Regions from separate parts of the Pseudomonas sp. IzPS59 genome, predicted to be linked through region 3. Evidence: predicted binding sites of a transcription regulator. Region 3 holds the regulator's gene; each other region holds the start of a gene.

Region 1 (7,216 bases), 2.0 Mb from region 3:
GTCGACATTGCCGAATGTGGTGCCTGGTAGCGAATGCACCTTTTTCATGAAGGTGCCCAACAGTCGCTCGATATGCCCACCGAATTTTGGGCGTTTGACAGGGCGAAACCGGTTTTCGATGCCATATAACAAGCAAGAGCGTTTCAACGTTTCCGCTTGGAAATCAGGGCCATTGTCAGAGTGCAGAACCACCGGAAATCCCCAAACCGGCCATTCACCTTCAACGCCATGAACGGTCAGCCAATCTTCTTTAGGAAGTGCCGAGTGAGCCACACACATAGCTACCGAAATACCGGAAGGCTCATCCAGCGCTAGGTAATAGCCGGTGATCATTCGCGTATGAACGCATATCGCCAATGTGAGCCACATTCGACCTATGGATAGGCGATGAACGTTGTCTACAAGCATTACATCGATAGGCGTGTGGTCGATCTGGACGACGGACAAAGGGAAATCAGCGCCAGGAAAACTGCCCGGTGACGGGGTGTATTTGTTCCGCGCAATTTCAGCGAAACCTCGACCACGAAAGAATTCTTTTTCGGATACCAGATTGATGCGCGCCCGAATAGCGGAAGGGCTCGGCGACGCAATATTCATCGCTTCACACGCTTCCTTCACCCTCCCTACGGCTTCCTGCGCCGTCGGTCGCTGGTGGCTCAGGTAAAAACCTTTGATGACCGATCGAATAATTTCTTCCGCCTCGGCTGAGATCCGAGAGTTACCTTGCTGCCAACCACGCTTACGCGGGATCAGTGCAAGAAGCTCCCCCCAATCCCTGTATTTGCCAAGCCACCTGTAAAGCGTGGCCGCCCCAACACCAACTTCTTCCGCTCGCTGTTCAACCTCTTTACGTCCGACCACAACATTGCCGATTAGCGGCTGGATAGCTGCATAGCGCTTCTGCGCTATAGCCCATTCTTCGGCCGCAACCGCCGCGATATCGTAGTAAGCGTACAGCCCATCGACCTTTGCCTTGGCGACAGGCTTGAGGGCTGCGATGGGCAGCGCTGCAGCGCGCCCAGACTCAACATCGATCCCGATGACCGTCGTGAAATCCAACACTTGCGAGACCCGGTAGACGTGATCCGCATAGGTCACCATCGAATCAATGTTGGCATCTACCCGAGCTCGATCAGGCTCAAACGGAACGAGCTCTTGGTTGCTATCGTCTTGATCAGTCATCGCTCGGGTATCCAGAGTTCTAGAAAACTATTGAGTGGAAGTCGGATGTCACAATCCAGTTGCCTCGTCGCCACCAGGTGCCAGATGTGTCCGATGCCTTCGGCCTTGTAGATGCCCCCGAAGTGTCGAGCCAACAGGTAGTGGAATGGCACCACATTCATCTGCCTGACCGTTTCCAGAATCCACGCGGAGTCTTCGGGCGGATAGTGATAACGCTTGTAGCGTTCCAGGAACTGAATGTTGGCAAAGGCTGTGTCGCGGATACGGCTCTCGTCATAGATGTGGAAGTTCCACCCTTGGTCATTCGCGTACCTCCAAGCAGCTTTCCATTTAGGCAGCCACTTCCTCCAGTTCGCTCTCCAGTCAGCCTCTGGCTTCACCTCGACCAAGGTTGGCTTTGGATATTGCTCGTAATTACGACCACCCAGCCGGTAGTAAACTAGGAAATCTGGGGTGTACTGGAAGGTGCGACCGTCTCTACCGGTGAAATCAATTTGGATCGGTTGCGGAACAATCGTTTCGACGTCACAAGAGAAAGCCGTGCGCGCAAGAAAGTCGCGCTCCAGCATCGACTCATAGGGGATTCCTTCTTCTTTGCGGAAGGGAAAGACACCCGACATGCTTCGCTTGGTGGGCTTAATTGCTCGGGTTTGGCGCGGTCTAGTTTTATCGCAGCTATTTTTGTCCATATCGAGTTTAGTCGCACCTAATTCGAAATATTGGCTCAGCTATTTCCAACGAAAGCTGCCGTTTTTCAAGGGTTTCATAGCACCACTGTCTCATCTATTTCTGAATCCTACAGCAGCTCAAAACCGCAACCCGGCGAAATCACCCTCGCCCATCATGGTGTGCTGTTCCTCGATGAACTACCCGAGTTTGATCGCAAGGTGCTGGAGGTTCTGCGTGAGCCGCTAGAATCCGGCTGCATCGTGATTGCCCGCGCCAAGGAGCGCGTGCGTTTCCCCGCAAGATTCCAGCTGGTGGCGGCGATGAATCCCTGCCCCTGTGGATATCTTGGCGAGCCGAGTGGCAAGTGCTCGTGCACGCCGGACATGGTGCAGCGCTATCGCAACAAGCTGTCGGGGCCGTTGCTGGATCGAATCGATTTGCACCTGACGGTGGCGCGAGAAGCCACAGCGTTGAACCCTGCGGTGAAACCGGGCGAGGACAGCGCCAGCGCGGCCGAGTTAGTCGCCGAGGCCCGCGAGCGGCAGCAGAAGCGCCAGGGCTGCGCCAATGCGTTTCTCGATTTGCCGGGGCTGAAGAGGCACTGCAAGTTATCCACAGCCGATGAAACCTGGCTGGAAACGGCGTGTGAAAGGCTGACCTTGTCGCTGCGCTCGGCGCATCGGCTGCTCAAGGTGGCACGGACGCTGGCGGATCTGGAGACGCGCGCAGATATCAGTCGCGAGCACCTGGCCGAAGCGTTGCAGTATCGGCCGGCGACTCAGTAGGTGCTGAGTTTTGGGAGAGCCCAAACGCAAGCAAGCTCGCTCTCACAGGACCAACACAGATCCTTTGGGAGCGAGCCTGCTCGCGATAGCTTTTTCAGAGACGCATCAGCGGAACCGATCAACCTCGGAACGCAAATCCGCCGCCAGCTTCTCCAGTTCTTTGGCCGTCACCGCCAGATTGGAAACCACCTCACGCTGCTCACTGTTGGCCATCGCAATGCTCTGCAGATTGCTGCTGAGCAACGTCGCGGTGCTGCTCTGCTCCTGAGTCGCCGTGGTGATCGCCGCAAACTGCTGCCCTGCCGAACGGCTCTGCTCATCGATCCGCGCCAGCGCCGAAGCAACGTTGGCGTTACGCGACAAGCCTTCCTGCATCAGCACGTTGCCCTGTTCCATGGTGCTGATGGCGTTGCCGGTTTCCTGCTGGATGCTGTGGATCATCCCGGAAATTTCGTCAGTCGCCTGACGGGTGCGCGATGCCAGATTGCGCACTTCGTCAGCCACCACGGCAAAGCCGCGACCTTGCTCGCCGGCACGGGCCGCTTCGATGGCCGCGTTGAGCGCCAGCAGGTTGGTCTGTTCGGCAATCGAGGTGATCACGCTGACGATGCCGCCGATTTCCTGGGAGCGCTGACCGAGCGTGTTGATCACGGTCGCCGTGGTGTTCAGCGCGCCGGCAATCTGCTCCAGCGAGGACGATGCTTCTTCCATCGAGCTGCGACCGATCTGGGTCTGCTGGGCATTTTCCTGGGCCAGACGTTGGGTGTTGCCCATGTTGTCGGCAATGTTCAGCGAGGTGGCGGAAAACTCTTCAACCGCACCCGCCATGCTGGTGATTTCGCCGGACTGTTGCTCCATGCCTTCGTATGCGCCACCGGACAGACCGGACAGTGCCTGCGCACGGCTGTTGACCTCCTCCGAGGCGCGACGAATGTGCTCGACCATGGTCGACAGCGCCTGGCTCATCTGGTTGAACGCGCGGGCCAACTGGCCGATTTCATCGTTGCTCGACACATTCAGGCGCACGCTCAGATCGCCGGCACCCAGGGCTTCGGCCTGACGCACCAGATCACCCAGCGGTTGCAGTTTGCTGCGCAGCAGCCATACCGCCGAACCGACCGCGATCAGCATCGCCAGCAGACTGCCGATGGCCAACTGGATGCCGACACTCCAGGTTACTTCGCGGATCTCGGACTTCGGCATGCTCGCCACCACCGACCACGGCCCACCTTCGAACGGCACGGCGATGCTGTAGAAGTCTTCAGACTTGTCGCTCCAGAACCGGCCCTTGCCCGGTGCTTTCGCCAGGCCATTCACCACCGGCACTGCTTGATCCGGCGCCTGCACGCCCGCTGGCGCGACCAGCCATTTGTTCTGCTCGTCCAGCAGCGCCAGAGAACCGCTCTGGCCAATGCGGAAGCGCTTGAGGTTGTCGAACTGAGCGTTCTGCGCGTCGGTGTAGTCGAAGCCGACGAACAACACAGCGATCACCTTGCCGCTGCTGTCACGCACCGGGGTGTACTGAGTCATGTAGGAACGATCGAACAGCAGCGCGCGGCCGACGTAGCCTTGCCCCGCCATCAACTTCGCGTAAGCCGGGTGGGCGTGATCGAGCAAGGTGCCGATGGCGCGGCTGCCGTCCTGCTTGGTCAGCGAGGTACTGACCCGCACGAAGTCTTCGCCGCTGCGCACGAACAGCGTGGCAACGCCCGCCGTCATCTGCTTGAACTCGTCGACTTCCTTGAAGTTGTTGTTCAACACTTCGCTGCCCAGGTGCAGGCCCGGGGTCTGGGTGCCCGCCACGCTGACCGGCTCGTCCGGGTGAATGCTCAGGCCCGCGCTGAAGCGCTTCTCGAACAGCCCGCTCAGACGCTGGGTGCTTTCACGCAGCGTGCCGTGGAAGGTGCTCAACTGGTCGGCGAGCAGACGGGCCTCGCTGGCCAGGTGTTCTTCACGGGTGGCGAGGTTGGCGGTGTCCAGCGAACGCAGGGCGAACACCGTACTGCCACTGATGACAACCGCCAGTATCACGGCGAGCGCAAGGCCCAGCTGCGAGGCGATCCGGGCGCGAGGTTGAGACATGGACAGCTCCTGGCCGAGTCTGCGGATCCTCCCTGATCGCGGCTCGGAAAAATTCTAATAATGGGGGTGATGCGCAGAACCGGCACGACGGTTCCACTTGGACGTATTCGGCGGTGAAAGCGAATACTTGAGCGCACAGCAGGGTTATGGCCTGGGGCCGGCATTGTGGCGGCTCGAACGTTTCAGCTCAAGCGCGCGACCACCGGCAGTTCCATCGCCCGAACTTCGCCCTGAAGGAAATCACTGAGCCGGCGCAAACGTTCACCTCCCGGACGGGTCTTTGGCCACACCAGGTAATAATTCAGGCCGCTGGCGACCGCCGTCGGCCACGGCAGACTCAAACGTCCTTGCGCCACATCCTCGGCCACCATCAGCAGATCGCCCATGGACACGCCATAACCCCGGGCCGCCGCGATCATCCCCAGTTCCAGGGTATCGAACACCTGTCCGCCCTTGAGTGATACCTGATCCGACAACCCCATGTGCTCCAGCCAGCTGCGCCAGTCGCGGCGATCCGGGGTCGGGTGCAGCAATTCGGTGGAGGCCAGTCGCGTCACATCCCAGGGCTGATCATTGAGCAGGTTGGGCGCACCTACCGGGATCAGCTCTTCCGGAAACAACAGGCTGGCCTCCCAGTCCGGCGGAAAATGCCCGTCGCTGAGCAGCACCGCGCAATCGAAAGGCTCGTTGTTGAAGTCCACCGAGTCCACGTCCATCCAGGCACTGGTCAGTTGCACTTCATTGCCCGGCTGCAAATGGCGGAAGCGACTGAGCCGCGCCAGCAACCAGCGCATGGTCAGGGTCGACGGGGCTTTCATGCGCAGGATGTCATCTTCGGCGCGCAAGGTATTGCAGGCCCGCTCAAGCGCCGCAAAGCCTTCACGGATGCCGGGTAACAGCAGGCGCGCCGACTCGGTCAGTTGCAGGTTGCGGCCGCTGCGGTGGAACAGCCGACAGGCGAAGTGCTCTTCGAGCGTGCGGATGTGCCGGCTCACCGCACTCTGAGTGATCGACAACTCTTCGGCGGCACGGGTGAACGAACTGTGCCGCGCCGCAGCTTCGAATGCACGCAGGGCATACAAGGGTGGAAGACGACGGGACATGCACAGCGCTCCAATGGCGGGATTGCGCCAACTTAGCAGAATTGCTTCTGGATGAGTTTTAATCATGCCACCCATCCTTTTTATCCCTTTGTGCAACCCGCGCCAAACCCTGAGAATCGACGGTCTCTTGCTCCCTCTTTTATAAGGATGTGAAACCATGCTGCGTCCTGTGCGTACCGAACTCTGGGCCATCCTGCGGCTGGCGGGGCCGTTGATCGCCTCGCAGTTGGCGCACATGTTGATGGTGCTGACCGACACCCTGATGATGGCCCGTCTCAGTCCCGAAGCGCTGGCCGGCGGCGGGCTGGGCGCGGCCAGTTATTCGTTCGTGTCGATCTTCTGCATCGGCGTGATCGCGGCGGTCGGCACCCTGGTGGCAATCCGTCAGGGTGCCGGCGACATTATCGGCGCCGCCAGACTGACCCAGGCCGGGCTGTGGCTGGCGTGGCTGATGGCGCTGGGCGCCGGGTTGCTGCTGTGGAACCTCAAACCGGTGCTGTTGCTGTTCGGCCAGACCGAGACCAACGTCAACGCCGCCGGACAATTTCTGATCGCCCTGCCATTCGCCCTGCCCGGCTACCTGAGCTTCATGGCTCTGCGCGGCTTCACCAGTGCGATTGGCCGGGCAACACCGGTGATGGTCATCAGCCTCGCCGGCACCGTGGCCAACTTCCTGCTCAATTACGCGCTGATCACCGGTATGTTCGGCCTGCCGAAACTGGGGCTGACCGGTATCGGGCTGGTCACGGCGATTGTCGCCAACTGCATGGCGCTAGGGCTGGCGTGGCATATCCGTCGGCATCCGGCCTATGACGCTTACCCGCTGCGCGAGGGCCTGTCGCGGCCGAACCGGCAGTACCTGAAAGAACTCTGGCGCCTGGGTCTGCCGATTGGCGGCACCTACGCGGTGGAAGTCGGACTGTTCGCCTTCGCGGCGCTGTGCATGGGCACCATGGGCAGCACGCAACTGGCGGCGCACCAGATTGCCCTGCAAATCGTATCGGTGGCATTCATGGTGCCGGCGGGGATGTCGTATGCGATCACCATGCGCGTCGGCCAGCATTACGGCGCCGGGCAACTGAACGATGCGCGGATGTCCGGGCGGGTCGGAATCGTCTTCGGTGCAGTGGTGATGCTGGGGTTTGCGATGGTGTTCTGGCTGTTGCCGAACCAGTTGGTCGGTTTGTTCCTCGACCATAACGACCCGGCGTTTGCCGAGGTGATTCGGCTGGCCGTGAGCCTGCTGGCGGTCGCGGCATGGTTCGAGCTGTTCGACGGCACGCAGACGATTGCCATGGGCTGCATTCGCGGACTCAAGGACGCCAAGACCACCTTCCTGGTCGGGCTCGGTTGCTACTGGCTGATCGGTGCGCCAGCGGCGTGGTTGATGGCGTT
Region 2 (7,216 bases), 1.2 Mb from region 3:
TCAGCAGGTTCAGGCGTTCGACAGTGCCAGGGCCTGACCCATCTGTACCGGCGAGCCGGCTTTCAGTTCTTCAACCCACTTCACCTGATCCGGCCCGAACAGCACGATCGCGGTCGAACCCAGCTTGAAGCGACCCAGTTCCGCACCTTTTTCCAGGTGGATCGGCGCACGGGCGGCTTCGTCGTAGCGGAAGGTTTTCAGCTCACGCTTCGGCGGCGTGACCAGACCGGCCCACACGGTTTCGATCGAAGCCACGATCATCGCGCCCACCAGCACCACGGCCATCGGCCCGCGCTCGGTGTCGAAAATGCACGCCACACGCTCGTTGCGGGCGAACAGCTCAGGGACGTTTTCCGCAGTGGTCTGGTTGACCGAGAAGATCCGGCCCGGGATGTAGACCATTTCGCGCAGGGTGCCGGCCAGCGGCATGTGTACGCGGTGGTAATCCTTCGGCGACAGGTAAACGGTGGCGAACTCGCCGCCCATGAACGGCGCGGCATTGGCTGCATCGCCGCCCAGCAGTTCCAGCACGCTGAAGCTGTGGCCCTTGGCCTGGAAGATGCGGCCGTGCTCGATCGGGCCAAGCTGGCTGATCGCACCGTCGGCCGGGCTGAGGATCGAGCCCGGGGTCTGATCCAGTGGACGTGCACCGTCTTTCAGCGCGCGGGTGAAGAAGGCATTGAAGTGCTCGTAAGCGGTGACGTCTTCAACCAGCGCCTGGGACATGTCCACCTGATAACGCTTGGCGAACCAGGTGGTGAAGGCATTCTTGAACCAGCGCACGCGGCACTCGGCGATGCAGCCGGCCAGGCGCGACAGCAAGTGGTGGGGCAGCAGGTATTGGCTGATGATAAACAAACGCTCTTTCATGACTGTCCTTAAAAATCCTTAAAGCTCGACGGGGGTGTCGGGGTGGTTGCCCCATTCGCCCCAGGAACCGGCGTAGCCCTTGACCCGCGGATAACCGAGAGCCTTGGCCACCAGATAAGTGAAACCGGACCGGTGATGGGTCTGGCAGTGAGTGATGATTTCTTTGTCCTTGGTGATCCCGAGGTTTTCGAGGATCTGCGGCATGTCGGTACGGATGCGCAACTGGCGCGCCTGATCCATGCCTGCCGTCCATTCGAAATTGACTGCGCCGGGGATGTGTCCACCCTTGGCCGCCAGCACTTTCTCGCCGGAATATTCCAGTGGCCCGCGAGCATCCCAGATCGCCAGATCAGCGGCACCGAGGCGGCTTTGCAGGTATTCGCGGGTGGCGGTCGGTTCGTCGTGCAGGGTCAGGGCTACCGGGCCGCCGACCGCAGGAGGAACCTGGATCGACATCGGCGATCCTTCCGCCAGCCACGCCGGCAGACCGCCGTCGAGGTAGTGGTACTTGTCGTGACCGATCACGTCGAGCAGCCAGATGAAACGCCCGGCCCAACCGCCGCCTTCGTCGTCATAGACCACGTAGACCGCGTCCTTGTTGTGGCCCAGCTCGCCGAACAGTTCTTCGAGTTTTTCCTTTGTCGGCAGCAGACCCGGAGCCGGTGCCTGGCCCAGCTGGGTGCGCTTCGGATCGACGAAGCGTGCGCCGGGAATATGACCCTCGGCATAGCGGGCGGCGCTGGTCAGATCCACCAGAATCAGATTGCGGGCGTCGAGGCGCGGGAGCAGGTCGCTCGGCTCGATCACCAGCGCCAGGCCAGAGAAGTCAGACATGTGAGGTCTCCAGAGCACAAAGGGGAAGGATTGTAGCTGTCATTGGCCGCGCTGGCTAAAGCTGTGCAGGGCTTTCTCGATGCACTGCGCGGTTTTGCCGAAGGCTTGCACGGTAATGTCGGCGAACGGTCCGCCACCCTGGTCGGCGACCACGATCATGATCACCCGGCCGTTATGGACCAGCGAGCGCAGGAACAGATGTTCGCCACGAAACAGCGTTCGCAGGGACGGCGGCAGCAGGGCGGAGAACTGGGCGTTGTTCTCCGGAGTGATCCGCACCTGTGCCTGCTGCGCGAGCAGGCGTTGCAGCACGGTGCTCTGGCTGACGACGAAATTGAGCGCAGCGGCTTCCTTCGGCAACCCGGAAATCTGATGCACACGCAGACTGGACTGGGTGCGGTCGGCCATCAGGATCATCACCCGGCGCATGCCGCTGGCCACCAGCGCGTCGCGGGCCGCAATGGTCAAGTGCATGGCGTTGGTGAAACGGCTCGGTTCGGCCAGCAGTTCGGCGCATTGCCGGCGCCATTTGGCCAGGTCTTCGGTATTCGGCGCGGCGGCGGGCAGCATGCCGGCCGGCAAACGACGGTTGTCCCATGGCCACAGCAGCGAAACCGCTGGGTGCCACAGATCCGGCATCGAATGCCGGCGCGCACTGTTGGCGGCCTGCTGGTGCAGCTGCTGCTGCACTTCGTCCATCGGGATTTGCAGATAGAGGCTGGTCAGGTACTGCCAGCGCTCACTGTGCGGACTGTCCCAGGCCTGCTGCGCCGACAGCGCCAGACCATTGGCCAGCAGCACGGTATTGGCCGGCTGATTGAGCCAGTTGCGCAGGGTCGGGTCGTCATCCAGACGATTCTGCTGACGCAACGGATGATCGACGTCGCGGGCGATGCGCAGAACCTTGACCAGTTCGCGCTGCTCGGTGAGCAGCAATCGATACCCCTGCTGCACCCAGATCGGCAGGCGCCAGGCTTCGACCAGTGCAGCACCGATCTTCAGCAGGCGCACGCCGAACAATTGTTTTTCCACGTCGCGGGCCGATTCGCCCTTGTGGATGACCCGTACTTCCCACTCTTCGAGCAGTTTGGGAAAGGTCAGCGCCAGCGGCCACAGCGGCGACAGAAACAGCAGGCTGCCCCAGTGAATGTCCTGCCACAGCCGCGCCAGGCGACTGGCAAAAAAACCGTTGGCCTGCTGCGTGGCGTGCTGGCTGATCATCTGTATCTGGCGCAGGGCCTGGGGAATTTGCGCCTGTGGCTCGGCGGGCAGGCGTGCCAGCAGTTCTTCGGTGCGGGCGAGCCCCAGGCGATTGATCGCCACCTCAAGGTTTTCCGCCGGTGCGGTCAGGCTGCCCTGGGTATGGCGGTTGGCTTCGCGGATGATGCTCAGGGCCAGCGCCGGGCTGTCCTGCATCAGGTCGGCAATGTCGCGCAGCGAGCTGCGATTGTCGCGGATCGCCCGGCAGACCTTGTCATGGGCCTCTTGCGGCACCGGCAGGCGCACGCCGTCGAGCAGCTTCACCCAGCCATCGAGTGTGGTCGGTCTTGCGTGTGGGACGTTCGTTTCATTAGCCATGTCTGGACGGGATCTTGATCTGCTGTAGACGCGCCCGGCACGGGCTAAATTGGCTTTTCGCCTGAACTGGCTATAGTCTGGCGCAGTTTTGCCGATAAGTAGAAGAAGAGATTTTTTAACTTCCGAATATGACCTTGAACCCGACTTAAGTAAGTACTTTCTACCTATGGCTAAAATTATCGGCATCATCGTCGTATTCGCGAGCGTGCTCGGCGGATACGTGCTCTCCCACGGCAAGATTGCCGCCCTGATCCAGCCCTTCGAGGTGATGATCATCGGCGGTGCGGCACTCGGAGCATTCCTCCAGGCCAACCCCGGTTACATGACCATGCACGTGCTCAAGAAATCCCTGGGCATGTTCAGCTCGCGTTTCAGCCACACGTTCTATCTGGAAGTGCTCGGCCTGATCTACGAAATCCTCAACAAGAGCCGCCGTGAAGGCATGATGGCCATCGAAGGCGACATCGAAGATGCCGCTGCGAGCCCGATCTTCGCCAAGTACCCGGCGGTGCTGAAAGACGAACGCATGACCGCGTTCATCTGCGATTACCTGCGCATCATGTCGTCCGGCAACATGGCGCCGCACGAACTCGAAGGCCTGTTCGACATGGAGCTGTACAGCCTCAAGGAAGAACTGGAGCATCCTTCCCACGCGGTCAACGGCATTGCCGACGGCATGCCCGGTTTCGGTATCGTCGCGGCGGTACTGGGTATCGTGGTGACCATGGCGTCGCTGGGCGAGGGCGACCAGAAGTCCATCGGTCTGCACGTAGGTGCGGCACTGGTCGGTACCTTCTTCGGTATCTTGGCGGCCTACGGCTTCTTCGGCCCGCTGGCGCACTCCCTGGCTCACGATGCCAAGGAAGAACTCAACGTTTATGAAGCCATCAAGGCTTCGCTGGTGGCTTCGGCTTCCGGCATGCCGCCGTCGCTGGCCGTGGAATTCGGGCGCAAGGTTCTGTACCCGGCTCACCGTCCTAGCTTCGCCGAGCTGGAACAAGCGGTTCGCGGTCGCTAAGTCATGGAAAATAACCAGCCGATAATCATCAAGCGCGTCAAGCGCTACGGTGGCGGGCATCACGGCGGAGCGTGGAAGATCGCCTTCGCCGACTTCGCGACGGCGATGATGGCGTTCTTCCTGGTGCTGTGGCTGCTGTCCACCGCAACGCCGGAACAGAAGATCGCCATTGCCGGCTACTTCAAGGACCCGGTCGGCTTCTCCGAGAGCGGTACGCCGTACATCATCGACCTGGGCGGTACGCCGACCCTGGCGCCGGAAAACACCCTCAACCCTGAAGTGAAGTCTCAGCCGCAACCGGACAAGGTCACGGTCGACACCGATCAGGTTGAAGGCATGGCCGAGCAGGTCGAGAAGGAACGTCTGGAACTGTTGCTGCAGGAACTGCAGAACAAGGTCGACGAGAACCCGCAACTGCAGAAATTCAAGGACCAGATCCTGTTCGAGATCACGCCGAATGGCTTGCGCATCCAGATCATGGACGCCGAGAACCGGCCGATGTTCGACTCAGGTTCTGCACGCCTGAAGCCGTACTTCGAAGACATCCTGCTGGCCATGGCCGACACCATCAAAGCGGTGCCGAACAAGATCAGCATCAGCGGTCACACCGATGCCAAGCCGTACACCGGCACCGGCGACTTCGGTAACTGGGAGCTTTCGGCCAACCGTGCCAACGCCGCCCGGCGTGCGCTGGTGGCGGGCAGCTATCCGGACGGCCAAGTGGCTCGTGTGGTGGGTTACGCCTCGTCGGCACTGTTCGACAAGGAGAACCCGTTCAACCCGGTCAACCGCCGTATCGACATCGTGGTGCTGACCAAGAAGGCCCAGGCCGCCATCGAAGGTTCGCAAGGTGCTGAGCCGGCGAAACCGGCCGAAGGGCAGAACGGCGCCGATCCGGCCAAACCGGTCGACCCGAACGCCTTGCCGGCGGATCAGCAGCCAGTGCCTGCGCACGAGCTGCGTGAACGGTTGAATCTGTTCGACGACCCGCTGCCGAAACCGGCCGAGCCGGGCAGCGCGGCGCCAGCCCCGGCGCCTGCTGCACCGGCCCCTGCACCGGCTCCCGCGCCGAAGCAGTGACCCACAAAAAAGCCGACAGTGATGTCGGCTTTTTTGTGTCTGGCTGCTTAGTAGCCGTTTTCGGGAAGGCTGGCGATGATCGAGCGGTAGCTGTTCATCCGCTGTTGCTGGATGCGTCCGTCTTCCAGAGCTTTGAGCAGGGCGCAACCCGGTTCGCGGTCGTGCTTGCAGTCGCGGAAGCGGCAGGTGCCGAGCAGGTCGTCGAACTCGATGAAACCGGCCTCGACATCGGCACGGCTGACGTGGCCCAGGCCGAATTCGCGGATGCCCGGGGAGTCGATCAGTTCACCGCCGCCGGGGAAGTGGAACAGCCGCGCAGTGGTCGTGGTGTGAGTGCCCTGGCCGGACCATTCGGACAGCGGGCCGACACGGGTTTCGACGTCCGGCAGCAGGCTGTTGACCAGCGACGACTTGCCGACACCGGACTGACCGACGAATACGCTGATGCGTCCGTCGAGCAGCGTTTGCAATTGCTCCATGCCGTTGCCGTGGTGCGCCGACACTTCCAGCACCGGATAGCCCAAAGTGCGGTATACCGCCAGCAACGCGTTCAGCGCCGGGGCGTTCTGTTCGTCGATCAGGTCGAATTTGTTCAGCAGCAGCAACGGACGGATGCCTGCGTGCTCGGCCGCGACCAGATAGCGGTCGATCAGGTTCGCATGGGGCTCGGGCAGCGGGGCGAAGACGATGACGATCATGTCGACGTTGGCGGCCACCGGTTTGAGCTGGCCTCGGCTGTCCGGGCGGCACAGTTCTGTGGTACGCGGCAGTTGTGCGACGATCACGCCGATGCCCTGGTTGCCGGCGCGCCAGACCACACGGTCACCGGTCACCAGCGCTGGCAGGTTGGCCCGCAAGTGGCAACGGAAGACCTGGCCGGCCAGTTCGCCGTCAACGGCCTCGACCTCGACCTGCACACCGAAGTGGGCGATCACCAGGCCGTGCTGTTCCGGGCCCAGGTCGCCGCCTTCGAGCGCCTCGACAGCCGAGGACTCACGTTTGGCGGCGCGGGCGGCGCGCTCGCCCTGAATCTTTTCGATGCGCCAGTTTTGACGACGATTGAGTTGGCGTTTGGCCATGGGTGTTCCGTCTGAAGAATGCAGCGATTAGGTAAAACGGCCGCGAGTTTAGCACGCCCGGGCACCGCCCTAGGCTAAACTGCGCAGCATTGCCTAGGAGCCGAAATATGCAAAACCCGCAGAACCTGATCTGGATCGACCTGGAAATGACCGGTCTGGATCCGGAAAACGACGTCATCATCGAAATGGCCACCATCGTCACCGACAGTGACCTGAACACCCTGGCCGAAGGCCCGGTGATCGCCATCCACCACAGCGACGAAGTGCTCGCCCGCATGGACGAGTGGAACACTCGCACCCACGGCAACTCCGGCCTGACCCAGCGTGTGCGCGAAAGCCGCGTGAGCATGGCCGAAGCTGAAGCCGAAACCATCGCTTTCCTCGAGAAGTGGGTACCGAAGGGCAAGTCGCCGATCTGCGGCAACAGCATCTGCCAGGATCGCCGCTTCCTTTATACCCACATGAAGTCGCTGGAAAGCTACTTCCACTACCGCAACCTCGACGTTTCCACCCTCAAGGAGCTGGCCGCGCGCTGGGCGCCGGACGTGCGCGACAGCTTCAAGAAGGGCAGTACTCACCTGGCACTGGACGACATCCGCGAGTCCATCGCCGAGCTGCAGCACTACCGCAAGCATTTCATCAAGTTCTGAGATCGGCGACCTTTGTGGCGAGGGCGCTTGCTCCCGCCTGGCTGCGCAGCAGCCAGATCCCCTCGTCACAGACGTTCAGCAAAACGCACTTCTGGTGCCGCCCTGAA
Region 3 (7,216 bases):
CAGGCGCAATCGCTCGGTTACACCGTGGTGGACGCCAGTACCGTGGTCGCCACCCACTTGAACCAGATTCTGTACAAGCACTCCAGCGAGCTGATCGGCCACGAGGAAGTGCAGCAACTCATGCAATTGCTGGCCAAGAGCTCGCCGAAACTGGCGGAAGAGCTGGTGCCGGGTGTGGTCACGTTGTCGCAGCTGCTGAAAGTGTTGCAGGCGCTGCTCGCCGAACACGTGCCGGTGCGCGACATCCGCAGCATTGCCGAAGCCATCGCCAACAATGCCGCCAAGAGTCAAGATACCGCCGCTTTGGTGGCCGCTGTGCGGGTTGGCGTATCCCGTGCAATCGTCCAAAGCATTGTAGGGACTGAGTCCGAGCTGCCAGTCATCACGCTGGAGCCAAGGTTGGAACAAATATTGCTCAATAGTCTGCAGAAGGCAGGACAAGGCTCGGAAGAGGGCGTTCTGCTGGAGCCAAGCATGGCCGAGAAGCTGCAACGTTCGCTCATCGAAGCGGCGCAGCGTCAGGAAATGCAAGGTCAGCCGGTGATCCTGTTGGTAGCAGGCCCGGTTCGCGCGATGCTCTCGCGCTTTGGTCGCCTGGCAGTTCCCGGACTGCATGTGCTGGCCTACCAGGAAATTCCGGACAACAAGCAAGTGACCATCGTTGCGACAGTAGGGCCCAACGGCTGAGGTAGTGGTTTATGCAAGTTAAGCGTTTTTTCGCCGCCGATATGCGTCAGGCCATGAAGCTGGTTCGTGATGAGCTGGGCGCTGATGCCGCCATCATTGGCAACCGCCGCATTGCCGGCGGCGTCGAGCTGACGGCGGCGCTGGATTACAAACTGTCGGCGCTGGCGCCACGGGTTCCGAACATGGAACTCGAAGACGAGCTGCGCAAGACTCAGTCGCGCATCGTCACCGCCCAGGCCGAGCTGAGCATGCGTGGTGAGGCCGACGGCAACACCAATCGCCAGTTGTTCTCCGGTCTGCCATTGACCGCCGGCCTGCCGCTGACGGCTGCCGAGCCTCTGACAGAACCGACGTACGCCGCACCGGCCCGTCCAGCCCCGGCACCTGCGCCGGCTGCCGCTGGCGTCGATCCGCGTGCGCTGGATTCGATGCGTTTCGAACTCAACAGCCTGCGCGAGCTGATGGAAGTTCAGCTCGGCACCCTGGCCTGGAATCAGCTGCAAGGCAGCCGTCCGGCTCAGGCGAATCTGTATCGCCGTCTGCAGCGCATCGGCTTGTCCGGTCCGTTGTCCCGCGACCTGCTGGCACTGACCAGCGATATCGAAGAGCCTCGTCAGGCCTGGCGCATGTTGCTGGCGCACCTGGCGCGGATGATCGCCACACCGGAAGTCGAGCCGCTGGAAGAGGGCGGTGTGATTGCCATGGTCGGCCCGGCCGGCATGGGCAAGACCACCACCCTCGCCAAACTGGCTGCCCGCTACGTACTCAAGTACGGCGCGCAGAACATTGCGCTGGTGAGCATGGACAGTTTCCGCATCGGCGCTCAGGAACAGTTGAAAACCCTGGGCCGGATCCTCAATGTGTCGGTGACCCACGTCGACCCGGGCCAGTCCCTGGTGCAGGCGCTGGATCCTCTGCTGCGCAAACGCGTGGTGCTGATCGACACCGCCGGCCTGCAGGCCAGCGATCCGGCACTGCGCATGCAACTGGAAAGCCTGGCCGGTCGTGGCATTCGGTCGAAAAATTATCTGGTACTGGCAACCACCAGCCAGAAACAGGTTCTAACCGCCGCTTATCACAGTTACAAGCGTTGCGGGCTCGCCGGGTGCATCCTGACTAAACTGGATGAGACGGCCAGCCTTGGCGAAGTGCTGAGCCTGGCGATCAGTCATGAACTGCCGGTCGCCTACCTGACCGATGGCCCACGGATTCCGGATGATCTGCATCTGCCGCGCCGTCATCAATTGGTCAGCCGCGCCGTCAGCGTGCAAATGCAGGAAGAACCCAGCGAAGAAGCCATGGCTGACATGTTCGCTGATATCTACCACAGCCCGACCAAGCAGGTTGGCTGAGGTAATGAACAGTTTTTGTACCTACATCGATGGTCTGCCACGCATTGTTCCGGTTGTGAACGCGCAGCCAGTAATGTGGCCTCCGTCTATGCAAGACAAGGTAAAGAAATAACATGGGCAGCATGCATCCCGTACAGGTGATCGCGGTGACCGGCGGCAAAGGTGGCGTCGGCAAGACTAACGTGTCAGTGAACTTGTCCCTGGCGCTGGCAGAGCTTGGCCGTCGGGTCATGCTGCTGGATGCCGACCTGGGTCTGGCGAACGTCGACGTTCTGCTGGGCCTGACGCCCAAACGTACTTTGGCCGATGTGATCGAGGGCCGCTGCGAGCTGCGCGACGTGCTGTTGCAAGGTCCCGGCGGGATCCGCATCGTGCCGGCCGCTTCCGGCACGCAAAGCATGGTTCACCTGAGCCCGGCCCAGCATGCCGGTCTGATTCAGGCATTCAGTGACATCGGCGACAACCTCGACGTGCTGGTGATCGACACCGCTGCGGGTATTGGTGACTCGGTAGTCAGTTTCGTTCGCGCGGCGCAAGAAGTGTTGCTGGTGGTCTGCGACGAGCCGACCTCGATCACCGACGCCTACGCACTGATCAAGCTGCTCAACCGCGATTACGGCATGAACCGCTTCCGCGTCCTGGCCAACATGGCCCAGAGCCCGCAGGAAGGTCGCAACCTGTTCGCGAAGTTGACCAAGGTCACGGATCGCTTCCTCGACGTCGCCTTACAATACGTCGGTGCGGTGCCTTACGACGAAAGCGTGCGCAAGGCGGTGCAGAAGCAGCGTGCGGTCTATGAAGCCTTCCCGCGTTCCAAGTGCGCACTGGCATTCAAGGCGATCGCGCAAAAGGTCGACACCTGGCCGCTGCCCGCCAACCCGCGCGGCCATCTCGAATTTTTCGTCGAGCGCCTCGTGCAGCAAACGGCAGGACCTGTGCTATGACCGCCAGCGGTATGAACCTTTACAAAAAGTCGGCGCGTGACGCGCAGTACGAGCTGATCGAGCGTTACGCGCCACTGGTCAAACGCATCGCCTACCACTTGCTGGCGCGGTTGCCGGCCAGTGTGCAGGTCGAAGACCTGATTCAGGCCGGGATGATCGGCCTGCTCGAAGTCTCGACCAAATACGACGCCAGCAAGGGTGCCAGTTTCGAAACGTACGCGGGCATCCGGATCCGCGGCGCGATGCTCGATGAAGTACGCAAGGGGGACTGGGCACCGCGCTCGGTTCACCGCAATACCCGTATGGTCAGCGACGCGATTCGCTCGATTGAAGCTAAAACCGGCCGTGACGCTAAAGATCACGAGGTTGCGGCCGAACTCCAGTTGAGTCTCGACGATTACTACGGGATTTTGAACGACACCCTGGGCAGCCGACTGTTCAGTTTCGACGACCTGTTGCAGGACGGCGAACACGAAGGGCTGCACGAGGATGGCGCCAGTGCTCATCTTGAGCCGTCACGCGATCTGGAAGATGAACGCTTCCAGGCGGCGCTGGCGGACGCGATTGCCAATTTGCCGGAGCGTGAGCGACTGGTGTTGGCGCTGTACTACGACGAAGAGCTGAACCTCAAGGAAATCGGTGAAGTCCTTGGTGTCAGTGAATCGCGGGTCAGCCAGTTACACAGCCAGTGCGCGGCCCGCTTGCGGGGGCGTTTGGGGGAGTGGCGAGCGCGCTGAAGGCAGTGTGGGGACACTGCGAACGAGGCTGGTGCGGTGGTGAACGGCACCGGTCTTGCTCTGTTGTGCTCCAGACAGTCATCGAGTGCTTTGCCGGATTGATTGAAATGGCGCGTTCAGGTGCTGGACGCGTTTAAGACTGCTTGGAGGTCGAATTGAACAAAGACATGAAAATCCTCATCGTTGATGACTTCTCAACGATGCGGCGGATCATCAAGAACCTGTTGCGTGACCTCGGGTTCACCAACACCGTTGAAGCCGACGATGGCACCACCGCCATTCCGGTGCTCAACAGCGGCAGCATCGACTTTCTGGTGACCGACTGGAACATGCCCGGCATGACCGGTATCGACCTGCTGCGTCACGTGCGCGCCGATGAAAAACTCAAGCACCTGCCGGTGCTGATGGTGACCGCTGAAGCCAAGCGCGAGCAGATCATCGAAGCGGCCCAGGCCGGCGTTAACGGCTACGTGGTCAAACCTTTCACGGCTCAGGCGCTGAAAGAAAAAATCGAGAAGATTTTCGAACGCATCGGCTGATGACGCGCGGGGGAGCTATGGAGCATAAAGAATCTTCACAGGGCGACTTCGAGTCGACGCTGAAAAAACACGCGGTCGAACTGGTCGAAAGCCTTGAAAAAGGCAGGTTCGGCGACGCTGTGCAACTGATCCATGAGCTCAATCAGACCCGTGACCGTGGCCTGTACCAGGAAGTCGGCAAGCTCACGCGCGAACTGCACAGTGCAATCGTCAACTTCCAGATCGACCCGCACATGCCGCAGGCCGAGGAAGTGTCGCAGATCACTGATGCGACCGAGCGCCTGGGCTATGTGGTCAAGCTGACCGAAGCTGCGGCCAACCGCACCATGGATCTGGTGGAAAGCGCCACGCCGGTGGTCAATGGTCTGGCTGATGAAGCCCAGGCGTTGAGTGCCGACTGGGGACGTTTCATGCGCCGCGAAGTCGGGGCTGAAGAGTTCCGCGAACTGGCGCGTCGGGTCGACGGTTTTCTGGCACGCAGCAGCGCGGACAACCGCGCGGTGTCGAGCAACCTCAACGACATCCTGCTGGCCCAGGATTACCAGGACCTCACCGGTCAAGTGATCAAGCGCGTGACCCAACTGGTCACCGAAGTCGAAAGCAATCTGCTCAAACTCGTCCTTATGGCCAGTCAGGTTGACCGCTTTGCGGGCATCGAACATGACCGTGCGGCGATGCTCGCTGAAAAAGATCCACAAAAACATCTCTCGCAGGGTGAAGGTCCGCAGATTCATGCCGATAAACGAGAAGACGTTGTGTCCGGTCAGGACGATGTGGACGATTTGCTATCCAGCCTTGGATTTTAGTTTTCTGGGTTTTTAGACCTGTAGGAGCACCCCATTAATGAGCTTCGGCGCCGATGAAGAGATCCTTCAGGATTTCCTGGTTGAGGCCGGCGAGATTCTTGAGCAACTGTCCGAACAACTGGTCGAGCTGGAAAGCCGCCCGGATGACGCAGATCTGCTCAACGCAATTTTTCGCGGTTTCCACACTGTAAAAGGGGGCGCCGGCTTCCTTCAGCTCAACGAGCTGGTGGAGTGCTGTCACATCGCCGAAAACGTGTTCGACATCCTGCGCAAGGGTGAGCGTCGCGTAGATGCAGAACTGATGGACGTGGTGCTCGAAGCGCTGGACGCGGTGAACAGCATGTTCAGCGAAGTCCGCGATCGCAGCCCGATTACCGCTGCAACCCCGGAACTGCTGGCCGCCCTGGCGCGCCTGGCCGAACCGCAATCGGCGGACGAAGCTCCGGCTTCGCCTGTGGCCGAGATGATCGAAGAGCTGGTCGTTGAAAACGAAACCGGCGACTCCGGCGACATCACCGATAACGAATTTGAACAGCTGCTGGACTCGCTGAACGCCGTCAAGGCCGAAGCCGAAGCCCCGGCGGCTGCCGCTGCGCCTGCTTCCGATGAAGCGGCCAGCGATGAAATCACCGACGCCGAGTTCGAGTCGCTGCTCGACCAGTTGCACGGCAAGGGCCAGTTCGCGGCCGACGCCGTGGCACCGGCGGCCGCGGCGCCTGCGGCTCCGGCGGCGGGCGATAGCTCGGACATCACCGACGACGAATTCGAAGCCTTGCTCGATCAGTTGCACGGCAAGGGTAACTTTGCTGTCGATGCGCTGGAGTCGGCGATTGCGTCCGTCCCTTCGAATGCAAATGCTGCTCCGGCAGCGGCTGCAGCCGGTAGCGATCTGATCACCGACCACGAGTTCGAATCGCTGCTCGACGATCTGCATGGCAAAGGCAAGTTCACTGACGTCGCCACCGGTGCCGTCGTGACGGCCGGCAATGCTTCGGCTGTTGCAGCGCCTGCCGCCAAGGCCCCGGCCGCTGCGGCAAAACCTGCTGCAAAAGCGCCTGAGCCTAAAGCCGAACCGGCCAAACCGGCTGCCGCTGCCGCACCGGCTCCGGCCCGTGCTCCGGCGACTCCGCCACCGGAAAAACCGGCGAGCGAAGCCGAGACCACCGTGCGTGTGGACACCGCACGTCTCGACGAAATCATGAACATGGTCGGCGAGCTGGTGCTGGTGCGTAACCGTCTGGTGCGCCTGGGCCTGAACAGCGGCGACGAGTCGATGCAGAAGGCCGTGTCGAACCTCGACGTGGTCACCGCCGACTTGCAGACCGCAGTCATGAAGACCCGGATGCAGCCGATCAAGAAAGTCTTCGGCCGCTTCCCGCGTCTGGTTCGCGACCTCGCGCGTCAGCTCAAGAAAGAAATCAACCTGGAACTGGTGGGCGAAGAGACCGACCTCGACAAGAACCTCGTCGAGGCACTGGCCGACCCGCTGGTCCACTTGGTGCGCAACGCGGTCGACCACGGCATCGAGTCGCCGGAAGAACGCGAAGCCTCGGGCAAGGCCCGTGGCGGCAAGGTGATCCTGGCCGCTGAACAGGAAGGCGACCACATCCTGCTGTCGATCTCCGACGACGGCAAAGGCATGGACCCGAATGTCCTGCGCGCCATCGCCGTGAAACGCGGCGTGATGGACAAGGATGCCGCCGATCGCCTGAGCGACACCGAGTGCTACAACCTGATTTTCGCTCCGGGTTTCTCGACCAAGACCGAGATCTCCGACGTGTCCGGCCGTGGTGTCGGCATGGACGTGGTGAAGACCAAGATTTCCCAGCTCAACGGTTCGATCAACATCTACTCGACCAAGGGCGCCGGCTCGAAGATCGTCATCAAGGTGCCGCTGACGCTGGCGATCATGCCGACCCTGATGGTGATGCTCGGCAACCAGGCGTTCGCGTTCCCGCTGGTGAACGTCAACGAAATCTTCCACCTCGACCTGTCGACCACCAACGTGGTGGACGGCCAGGAAGTGGTGATCGTGCGGGACAAGGCGCTGCCATTGTTCTACCTCAAGCGCTGGCTGGTCAGCTCCGCCGCTCACGAAGAGCAGCGCGAAGGCCATGTGGTGATCCTTTCGGTGGGCACTCAGCGGATCGG

What was found. Region 3 encodes FliA, which starts transcription of late flagellar genes. Its sites were predicted from a motif close to CTAAAGTTTNNNNNNNNNNNGCCGNTAA; they were not measured.
Region 1: the regulator FliA is predicted to act here: its motif matches at 4,823-4,850, upstream of IF189_RS27685 (methyl-accepting chemotaxis protein).
Region 2: the regulator FliA is predicted to act here: its motif matches at 3,353-3,380, upstream of motA (flagellar motor stator protein MotA).

Annotation. Positions count from the first base shown of each region.
Region 1 covers NZ_CP062251.1:6,132,906-6,140,121, forward strand. Annotated here, with positions in the region: gene IF189_RS27670 (Mu transposase C-terminal domain-containing protein) at 1-1,182, opposite strand, end outside; gene IF189_RS27675 (TnsA endonuclease N-terminal domain-containing protein) at 1,179-1,802, opposite strand; gene IF189_RS27680 (ATP-binding protein) at 1,902-2,636, shown strand; gene IF189_RS27685 (methyl-accepting chemotaxis protein) at 2,742-4,718, opposite strand; gene IF189_RS27690 (LysR substrate-binding domain-containing protein) at 4,901-5,821, opposite strand; gene IF189_RS27695 (NorM family multidrug efflux MATE transporter) at 5,979-7,216, shown strand, end outside.
Region 2 covers NZ_CP062251.1:597,535-604,750, forward strand. Annotated here, with positions in the region: gene asd (archaetidylserine decarboxylase) at 10-870, opposite strand; gene rhdA (thiosulfate sulfurtransferase) at 889-1,704, opposite strand; gene IF189_RS02640 (HDOD domain-containing protein) at 1,744-3,282, opposite strand; gene motA (flagellar motor stator protein MotA) at 3,449-4,300, shown strand; gene motB (flagellar motor protein MotB) at 4,304-5,380, shown strand; gene rsgA (small ribosomal subunit biogenesis GTPase RsgA) at 5,428-6,459, opposite strand; gene orn (oligoribonuclease) at 6,567-7,109, shown strand.
Region 3 covers NZ_CP062251.1:1,780,803-1,788,018, forward strand. Annotated here, with positions in the region: gene flhA (flagellar biosynthesis protein FlhA) at 1-687, shown strand, start outside; gene flhF (flagellar biosynthesis protein FlhF) at 699-2,039, shown strand; gene fleN (flagellar synthesis regulator FleN) at 2,153-2,983, shown strand; gene fliA (RNA polymerase sigma factor FliA) at 2,980-3,720, shown strand; gene IF189_RS08080 (chemotaxis response regulator CheY) at 3,888-4,259, shown strand; gene IF189_RS08085 (protein phosphatase CheZ) at 4,277-5,065, shown strand; gene IF189_RS08090 (chemotaxis protein CheA) at 5,103-7,216, shown strand, end outside.